4 regions of the Paenibacillus sp. FSL R7-0179 genome follow, and region 2 is predicted to be linked to each of the others. Evidence: riboswitches for the same ligand, from Rfam matches in the RefSeq annotation. Region 2 holds a riboswitch; each other region holds the start of a gene.
The links. Region 2 has a riboswitch for cyclic di-GMP ahead of MKX63_RS01115 (transglutaminase-like domain-containing protein). Riboswitches for the same ligand answer to the same signal wherever they lie in the genome.

Region 1 (2,200 bases), 290 kb from region 2:
GCGGTAATGTTGTTCAACAGAAGAGGGGTCCTTGACAAATTGCTCATATCTTTCTTGGATGTAGCCCAGGTTGGGGCCGTAGTATTTGCTCCATACTGTGTCGTTATAGGGCTCTTTGACTGCCATGAATAGGTCCTCCTAACGGATAAACTCCACGCGGGGCATCCAGTGTGCCACTTGGCGGAGCTGCAAATGTTTGCGGTTTCATTCTCACCTTATTGTGCTACTTTCCGGCGGGGTAATCAATTCATACTTTCGGTCAATCCGTTCGCAATTTGGCATGATTCATTACAGTATTCATACGGAACTATCATAAATAGGCATTAATCATGTATTTTAATTGAACAAATTGATTTTTATGCTTTGGGATTGGCCGTGACTCCAGAGAAGTTTTGGACCTCCGGCCGCTGTTGTCTGCAGATTTCTTGATTTTATCCCGTTGTTAACGGTTGAAATCCGCAGACAAAGGCGGTCGCTACCGCTCCTCCAGTTCCCAAATTCCCCTCCGCCACTTTTCCCTTAACTTAAATTTTCAACAAGTTCAATCCATATCACTGTCCGTAATCCATACAAATGGGTAATTGTCTCTATGCGATGTTGCGCGCAGCGGTAAGGCGGAGCAGTTAGAGTTCCCTTTAGTATATTTAAACTATTACCTAGGGTTTGAACTTGGAACTGGAAATATTTATACAAGCCACTGGCAATATTAGCTAAGTTTCCTCACATTTTATCATAAAAAAATTCCAGAAAACGACACACTAATCGCGCATGATCTTGTATAATGTTATTGCGGAGAACGGTTTCATCGATTCTTGCCAGATCCTTTCATGATGGAAAGGGTCCAGTAAAAGGTAAACCTGCCGAAAGACAGGGGCACAAAGTCTCGGATCTAAAGTAGAGATACTACAAAGTAGCAATACTACTATGATGGCCGGACTGCCTGGGGACGCGAAAATTCTAGGAGGAGATTTCTTGGATATGTCCAACCAGGGGAATGACGAGCTGCAGGCAGTAGATCTGGATTTAGAATGGGTGCACTTGCTGATGTCTGCCAAGCAGGCGGGGATCGCGGCGGAGGAGATCCGCCGGTTTCTAAGTGAGAAGGCGCTCCAGGCGATGTAAGGACGGTCATCATTGCTGCGATACATACAGAAAAGGCACAGCGCCCGGTACGCTGTGCCTTTTCTGTATGCCGCTTGAAAGCATGCCTTCGCCGAAGGCGGCCTCCCTGCCGTGCGGAGTCTTCCCTGTGACATACAATGCTGCGTTTAATTGTCCTTTTGTTCCATCCGCCATTTCTGGTAATCAAGGAATTCCTTGAATTCACGTTTGCTTATACCGGAGGCCATGGCCTCCTGAACCAGCCGGAACCATTCCCCGTCCAGAGCCTGTTCTTCCGTCTCTGCCAGTCCGCCATACAGCAGTGCATGAATGGATACCTGAAGCGCGTCAGCGATTTTTTCGATGAATTGAATGGAGGGGTTGGATTGAATATTGCGTTCTACATTACTGAGATATGATTTCGCCACATCAGCCTTATCCGCAAGCTCGGATAGCGAATAGCCCTTCTCCAGCCGGAGTTTGTGGATGCGGCCTCCCATAGTATCTGACACGATTACAACGCCCTCCGTACTTTTTATTAAAAGATAAGAAGTGATATGCTTCGCGCTATATCCTTATCTTTCTCACTGAAACGGTACCGCCCTCATAGAAAGGCAAAGCCGTTTTCACTTGTCAGTATAACAAAAAACCGCAAATCGGACAAAAATCATTAAGCCCGGCAGCCTGGGAAAAGGAAACGGCACACCCGGCCCGGTTGGGGGAAGGATGTGCCGTCTTGCTGAAACGGTATCGTCCTTTCAAAGGACGGCAAAGCCGTTTTCCACTTGAGTGTTGACTTACTTGGCCTCTCCCAGTCCTTGAAGTGCATCGAAGGTCCAGTTCAGAGCTAGGCCGTCACCCTGGAAAATGTTCTGATCTTGGCTGTTGTCTACGAACTCGAAGGCGATCTTAAAGGTCTTGGACCCGGCTGCGGCAATCCCTCCTGGCAGTACACCTGCTGCTACGAGATCGTAGCTGGGGGTGTTCTTCAGATCCTTCAGGGAGATCTCGGACAGCACATGACCGCTTAGTGAACCGCCGGTGTACGTGTTATCGAGAAGCTTGACCTTGAAGTGGTCTCCGAGATCCTGGCCCGCGT
Region 2 (2,200 bases):
CTGGGCATTTCGGTGCTGCTGATTCATCTTCTGACGGACCGGCTGGGGATACAGGTACTGCTGGCCAAGGTGCTGGTTACCTTCATTACAGTGATCATTAATTTCTTTGGAAGCCGGAAATGGGTATTCTAAAGAGACCGCATATCTTCCCGGTATTCTGAGGAGGTAGCACTTATTCTATATTGCGGAGGCGATTGTCATGCGGAAGTTATCCTATTTGATTATACTTGCCGGGGTCCTGATTATGCTCTACCCCAAAGGAAGCGAATGGTGCGAGGACGCTCAGCAGCAGAAGCTGCTGGAAGAGGCCGAACAGGCTTATAGTGAAATCGTTCCTTCGGCTACCGCTCCTGCCAGCCAGGATCTGAGCAAGCCTTATGCGGAAGTCACCCAGCTGCTGGCGGAAGAGTCTGGTGCAGAAGAGCCGGTACCCACTACAGCGCCCGAGATTGAAGTTGGAGGCAAGATCACCGCCATTATTGAAATCGACAAAATCGATCTGAAGCTTCCTGTACTGGAGGGCGCCACCAAGACCAATATGAAGCATGCTGCGGCGCATATGAAGGAGACGGCTCCGATTGGCGCGGTAGGCAATGCAGCGATTGCGGCACACCGGTCAAGAACGGCAGGGCGGCTGTTCAACAGACTGGATGAGGTCGGTAAAGGGGATACCATTACTGTTATTACAAGCGGCCAGGAATACAAGTATGTTGTATATAATGTATCTATTGTAGAGCCTACCGATATTTCGGTGCTGAAGGGAAAGGATGATGATAAGATTCTGACTCTTATTACCTGTGATCCGCTTGTCAACCCGACCCACAGACTTATCATTCATGCCAAGCTGACCTGAATCTATCAAGACAAGGCGATAAAGGTCGAAAAAAACATAAAATTTTAGTATATTTGTGGTGGAATCTAGCATTTTGGGTCTTGATAATAGATAGAGGTATGGTAAAATAGAACTATCAAAAGCTAATACACGATAACGGCAAACCTATCGAAAGGTAGGGACGCAAAGCTACAGGGCCTTCCCGTCATGGATGGCAGCCAGCTACCGAATGAAGAGGCTTTTTTTGTTTGTTTTAATTCAGAATCTGTCATTATGTGGTAGTAGATTGGACAGATAAAGCTTATACGATAACGGCAAACCTATCGAAAGGTAGGGACGCAAAGCTAAAGGGCCTTCCCGTAAGAATGGCAGCCAGCTACCGAAAGGAGTTTTATCCATGAAAAAGTTTTATTTAATGCTGATTACACTTTTTGTGATCGTCACTTCCGTGCAGACAGGCACTGCTCAAGCCGCTAATGCAGATTCAGGCTGGTTAAATGTTGGACAACTTGATCAAGGGGTCATCGGGGTTTCGTACGACGTTCCTAAGGACAAGAAGATGAAGCTCATGATTACCAAGGACAATAACAGCTATACTTACAACTTATACACCTCCAAGCCGAACGAGACGTTCCCGCTGCAACAAGGTAATGGCTCTTATAAGGTTTCCGTTCTCGAGAATACTACCGGCAACAAATATAAAGTGCTATCTTCCGAGACTGTATCTCTCTCCATGAGCAATGTGAATGCCGTATATTTGAGCTCCGTACAGAATGTAAAGTGGAGTTCTTCCGATAAATCCGTTCAAAAGGCAGCCCAGCTTACAAAGGGTCTGACTACAGATGCAGACAAAGTTAAGGCTATCTACAATTACATCGTAACTAATGTGAAATATGATTACTCTTTGGCTAACAGCGTAAGCACAGATTATATTCCGAACAACGATAACACGCTTGCTACCAACAAAGGGATCTGCTACGATTACGCATCCTTGTTCGCTACTATGCTCCGCAGTGAAGGGATTCCAACCAAATTGGTTATGGGGAATACAAGCTATGTAACTTCATACCATGCCTGGAACGAAGTGTTCCTGAACGGCAAATGGGTAACGATTGATACTACAGTTGATGCAGGTCTGGGCAAGAACACAGCATCAACAGAACTGGTCAAATCAGCAAGCAAATATACTGCAGCGAAATTCTACTAAAAATAGCTGTGAACTATAGCATTACCTGAGAATAACCCGCTTAATGATTAAGCGGGTTATTTTTATTTATATAAAGGTTGCTTTTTAATAGAAGGATAGGTTATTATAAATAAGCGTTGTTGGAGCGGCAAAGGAAATGAGAGATTACTTAAATAAGTGAT
Region 3 (2,200 bases), 190 kb from region 2:
CAACGCCCGCCTCCAGCCGCTGCTGTTCATAGACCTTCAGACCACGGGCGCGCATCCCGGCACGAATCTCCCGCAGATCGGCAGAAGCGGCATGGACGGCCCTCTGGATCACCTCCAGATAAGGCGCGGGCGTGCGCAGCTCTGAGGATATAGCAGAAGCATCGCGCTCAAAGGCGGATAGTATAAGCGGCAGCAAAATATAGGATTTGACCAGCAGGTTATCCTGACTCTCTGCTCTATGCATCTCTCTCAACCCCTCGAAGAGAACGTATATTCGCATTGTAACTCATTTTTCAAAAAATAATCAATGGGTTTAATAAATTACTCAAATAATGTGATTTTTTTCGCAATAAAATAAAACGAATTATTATATATTAAAATTGAAATAATAAAGATTGAAAAATAAATCAGCTCAAAGGAGAATGGCAATGAGTCATGAAGGAAGTCTCCGCCGTGGTTTGGTATTCGGGATTATTCTAAGTGTTCCGCTCTGGGTATCGATGATTGGCTGGGTTCAGCTGTTCGGGTCTGCCTAGGCGACATTTTTATTCAAAATATATGAATTCTATTAGCAGGTGTCGTCCTTATGGGCGGCACTTTTTTTCAGTTGAGATGCCTATAAATAGGTAAAATTGCTTTGAACAGGAGCAGATGATGAGTGGAGCTGGGCTGAGGGTGATGAAATAGGACAAATGCATCAAATTTTAATAATATAAATTGATACAATTGTAGGGAGAAGAGATAAACGGCTACAGCCGATTCTCTGATTTCTCGACTTTTTTCGTCAGCAGATAAACAAGAGACTCGCCCGTTAAGCCTTATGGTACAAGGGTTCAATAAGAAATCATTGCGAAAATAATTTCAAAAAATATACTGGGAATGGATTGACAATAGGGTGGGGGAGCGGATAAACTAAAATTAGTACAAAAGTAACAAATGTCATAGACTCAACCATGAATTTACATAAGCGAATCTCAATTTCATACCGAAATCATGTACAAACGCAAACCGTATCGAAAGAACGGGACGCAAAGTCAGGAATCTACTGTCTCTAAAGTTGAGGCTAGGGTCGTCCGGCCGCCGTGAAGCTAACCCTTCGTGGCGGTCTTTTTGTTGTTATAGTCGCGTGACAGATTCATAGAATAGTAACTAGGAGGTGTGGACTATTGAAAAAAAGAGTACGTAAAACAGCCGCCATCATTATGGCGGGCCTATTGACTTTATCCAGTGCCTTTACATGGGGGACGGATGTTAGAGCAGCTTCAGGGGTGCCGTATACGCCAACACCGGTTTTAGGAGTTGCAGGGAATTTTAATGCTTTTATTTTCGGGGATTTTGTGCAAGGCAATGATCAGATTGAAGGCCGCCTGGCAGCGGCAGGGAACATTACCCTCACCGGAGGTTACGGAGTAGCCAGAGCATACAGGGATGCTGCTCCGACGGATGTACTTGTGGCCGGTAAGGATTTTGTACATTCGGGCAGCGGAGAGATCTATGGAAATGTGGTATTTGGGAATAGCTTTACAGCCAATGAGCCTAGTGTCAGCATTAAAGGCGGGAAGAAAAATGCCAGCCCGATTGATTTTGCAGCCGAGCAGCAGATGCTGATCTCCCGATCCACAGAGTATGGAGCCTTAGCCGGCACGAATGAGATTGGCGATAATCATTATGGGCAGCTTACAATCAATGCACCGGATGCCTTCAATGTCGTTCATCTGGATGCCGCTACTCTGGCAAAAACGAATTACATCCAATTCAATATTGCCCCGAACGCAACGTTGATTATTAATATTAGCGGGTCTACAGTCAATGTGCCAAGTTTTGCAATGAATAATGGCAGGGCCAGTCAAGTATTGTTCAACTTTTACGAGGCTTCTGAGGTGAATATCGAGTATACGTCCTTCTACGGGACGATTCTCGCACCCAGAGCGGATATTCATTATAAGGGAGCAGAGCTGTACGGGACCCTGATTGCAAAATCTTTTAGCGGTGGTGTTGAGATGCACCTTGGAATGTACGAGGGAGAGGGGCCGCCGCCGAGTCCGACGCCGACCGTAACGCCGACACCCACAGTGACACCAACACCAACGCCAACGCCAACACCGACAGTGACACCAACACCAACGCCAACACCGACAGTGACACCAACACCGACTCCAACTGTGAAGCCTACACCGACTATAAAACCTTCACCTACACC
Region 4 (2,200 bases), 3.4 Mb from region 2:
AGCATGGCCGCGGGTTCGCAGTTGTTGCCCAGGAGGTCCGCAAGCTGGCCGAGGAATCCACCGCTTCCACCAAAGAGGTGTTCGGACTGGTCCGCAGCATTGAAGCGGATATCAAGCAGGCCATCGATAATATCGCCATTAACGAAGAGGTCGTTCAGGTACAGAATGAAATGATAACGGAAACGGCTAACATCTTTGCTCAAATTGTGCATAGTGTCCAATACATAACCGAGCAGATCGCTTCCTTCTCCGCAGAGAGTGACCTTATGCTGGAGAGCGCGCTCAAGATCTCCGGCGCGATCGAGAATATCTCAGCCATCACCCAGGAGACCGCCGCAGGGACCGAAGAGGTATCTGCCGCAATGAACGAACAGATTCACGCGCTGCAATCCGTGGCTGAGGAGACAGAGAAGATGACCTCCGCCGTCTTTAATCTGCAAAAAACGATTCATATTTTCAAATTCTAGCTTCGGTACAAAGAGACACGCCTGCGGGATTTTCTGCGGGTGGTGTCTCTTTTTCTCTGGCTAAACTAAGATTGTTATGTAATATTCACAAATTGTTGAAATTGTGCATAAGGGTAAAAAGCATGCTTTGCACTTCTTTACTATAGTCGTTCTATTGTCTTAGCTTGTCTATAAGCCAACATCTCACCTGTCCATTACTTAAGTCCTATCATCGAATCTTTAAGTGCTGTATATCTAGTGAATTCTTAACATTTTGCAGTAACTCAGGATTGCAATAAGTCTTTGTACTTACTATTAATAATAATAGCCCAGAATTCTCATTTGCATTTTAAGACTTTAGTCTTCCAGGGACAACCATTTTCAAAAGTTTGAAATTCCAAATATTCAGCCCTTTTTATTCCTGAATATTCGGCAAATTCCGAGTTTCTTCTCACAGGGGTTATTGACAAAAGAGCAGCAAGGAATATATTGTAAAGGAAAATTCTCCACAGATTGATTTATAACCGCATACCGGCAAAATTCACCGAAAGGGAATGACGCAAAGCCATGGATCTACAGTCTCATTTCTAAAGTGGGATCATGACAGCCAGGTTGCTGAAAAACTGTGAACGCCTTAGGTTTCGCGTTTGATTATGGTGATTCGTGCAACAGACCTGTGCTCCAATGTTGAGTACAGGTTTTCTATTGCTGACTTATACAAATAACAACATGCGGGGTGGATGTTCTGAAGACAGTTGCAGATTATATGGCGGAAGCTTTACGTAATTTGGGAGTCACTCATTCTTTTGGTATCATAGGCAAGTCTATTTGCCCCATCGCTTTGAAAATGGTCGACTATGGCATAGAGTTCATCCCCGGCCGGCACGAATCCAGCTCCGGCTTCGCCGCCGGCGGTTACGCTCTTAAGACCGGCAGCCTCGGGGTAGCCTTCGGCACCTCCGGTCCGGGCGGAACGAATCTGCTCACCGCAGCAGCGCATGCCAAGGCCAATAATCTTCCCGTCCTCTTCATCACCGGCCATCAGTCCATCAAGGAGCTGGGCATTCCCCAATGTCAGGATTCCACTTCCTATCTGGCTGATTTGGCGGATATGTTCCGGCCGGCCACCCTCTTCAGCAAGCTCGTAGAACGCGGCGATCACTTCAGCACGATTTTCAACCATGCCCTATCCATCGCCCTCGGTGACCGGAAAGGTCCGGTCCATCTCTGCATTCCGTTTGATGTGCAGACAGAGCGGCTCGCGGAATGCCGGATTGTTCTGCCGCAGCGCGAGGGACTGGTCAGTTATCAGAACTATGACCGGGTCATCTCGGCGATTAATCAATCCGCCCGCCCTCTGATCATTGCCGGTAAAGGCGTTAACCGCTCCGGGGCGCATCAGGAACTGGTGCAGTTGGCCGAAACCTTCAACATTCCTGTAGTCACCTCTCCAGGCGGCAAAGGCGCCATAGCTTATGATCACCCTCTCTATCACGGTCCTGTCGGTGTTGGAGGCTCGTCGCACGGCGATGAATTGCTGAACAACAGCGACCTGTTCATTGTTCTGGGCTCCCGTCTCAGCGACATGACCATCTGCAACCTGAAGCCGGAGAATCATCCGCAACAGCTGATTCAGTTCGACGTAGATCCAACCTTTGTCGGCAAAATCCTCACCTCGTCCACCATCGCTGTCGGCGGAGACTTAAGGGACAACCTGGCGCTGTATCTTCAGAAGCTGGACCCCTCAACAGTCA

Region 1: it holds a riboswitch for cyclic di-GMP, as region 2 does, so the genes downstream of both, MKX63_RS02365 (anti-repressor SinI family protein) here and MKX63_RS01115 (transglutaminase-like domain-containing protein) in region 2, are expected to answer to the same signal.
Region 3: it holds a riboswitch for cyclic di-GMP, as region 2 does, so the genes downstream of both, MKX63_RS01935 (choice-of-anchor A family protein) here and MKX63_RS01115 (transglutaminase-like domain-containing protein) in region 2, are expected to answer to the same signal.
Region 4: it holds a riboswitch for cyclic di-GMP, as region 2 does, so the genes downstream of both, MKX63_RS16130 (thiamine pyrophosphate-binding protein) here and MKX63_RS01115 (transglutaminase-like domain-containing protein) in region 2, are expected to answer to the same signal.

What each region holds. Positions count from the first base shown of each region.
Region 1 is NZ_JBBOCC010000001.1:559,839-562,038, reverse strand. Features, by position in the region: gene MKX63_RS02370 (2-oxoglutarate dehydrogenase E1 component) at 1-126, opposite strand, end outside; cyclic di-GMP riboswitch class I at 841-944, shown strand; gene MKX63_RS02365 (anti-repressor SinI family protein) at 979-1,122, shown strand; gene MKX63_RS02360 (helix-turn-helix domain-containing protein) at 1,269-1,601, opposite strand; gene MKX63_RS02355 (TasA family protein) at 1,899-2,200, opposite strand, start outside.
Region 2 is NZ_JBBOCC010000001.1:269,395-271,594, reverse strand. Features, by position in the region: gene MKX63_RS01125 (GtrA family protein) at 1-132, shown strand, start outside; gene MKX63_RS01120 (class D sortase) at 200-853, shown strand; cyclic di-GMP riboswitch class I at 981-1,062, shown strand; cyclic di-GMP riboswitch class I at 1,136-1,216, shown strand; gene MKX63_RS01115 (transglutaminase-like domain-containing protein) at 1,230-2,039, shown strand.
Region 3 is NZ_JBBOCC010000001.1:461,870-464,069, reverse strand. Features, by position in the region: gene MKX63_RS01940 (hypothetical protein) at 1-244, opposite strand, end outside; cyclic di-GMP riboswitch class I at 993-1,085, shown strand; gene MKX63_RS01935 (choice-of-anchor A family protein) at 1,167-2,200, shown strand, end outside.
Region 4 is NZ_JBBOCC010000001.1:3,676,271-3,678,470, reverse strand. Features, by position in the region: gene MKX63_RS16135 (methyl-accepting chemotaxis protein) at 1-467, shown strand, start outside; cyclic di-GMP riboswitch class I at 970-1,066, shown strand; gene MKX63_RS16130 (thiamine pyrophosphate-binding protein) at 1,183-2,200, shown strand, end outside.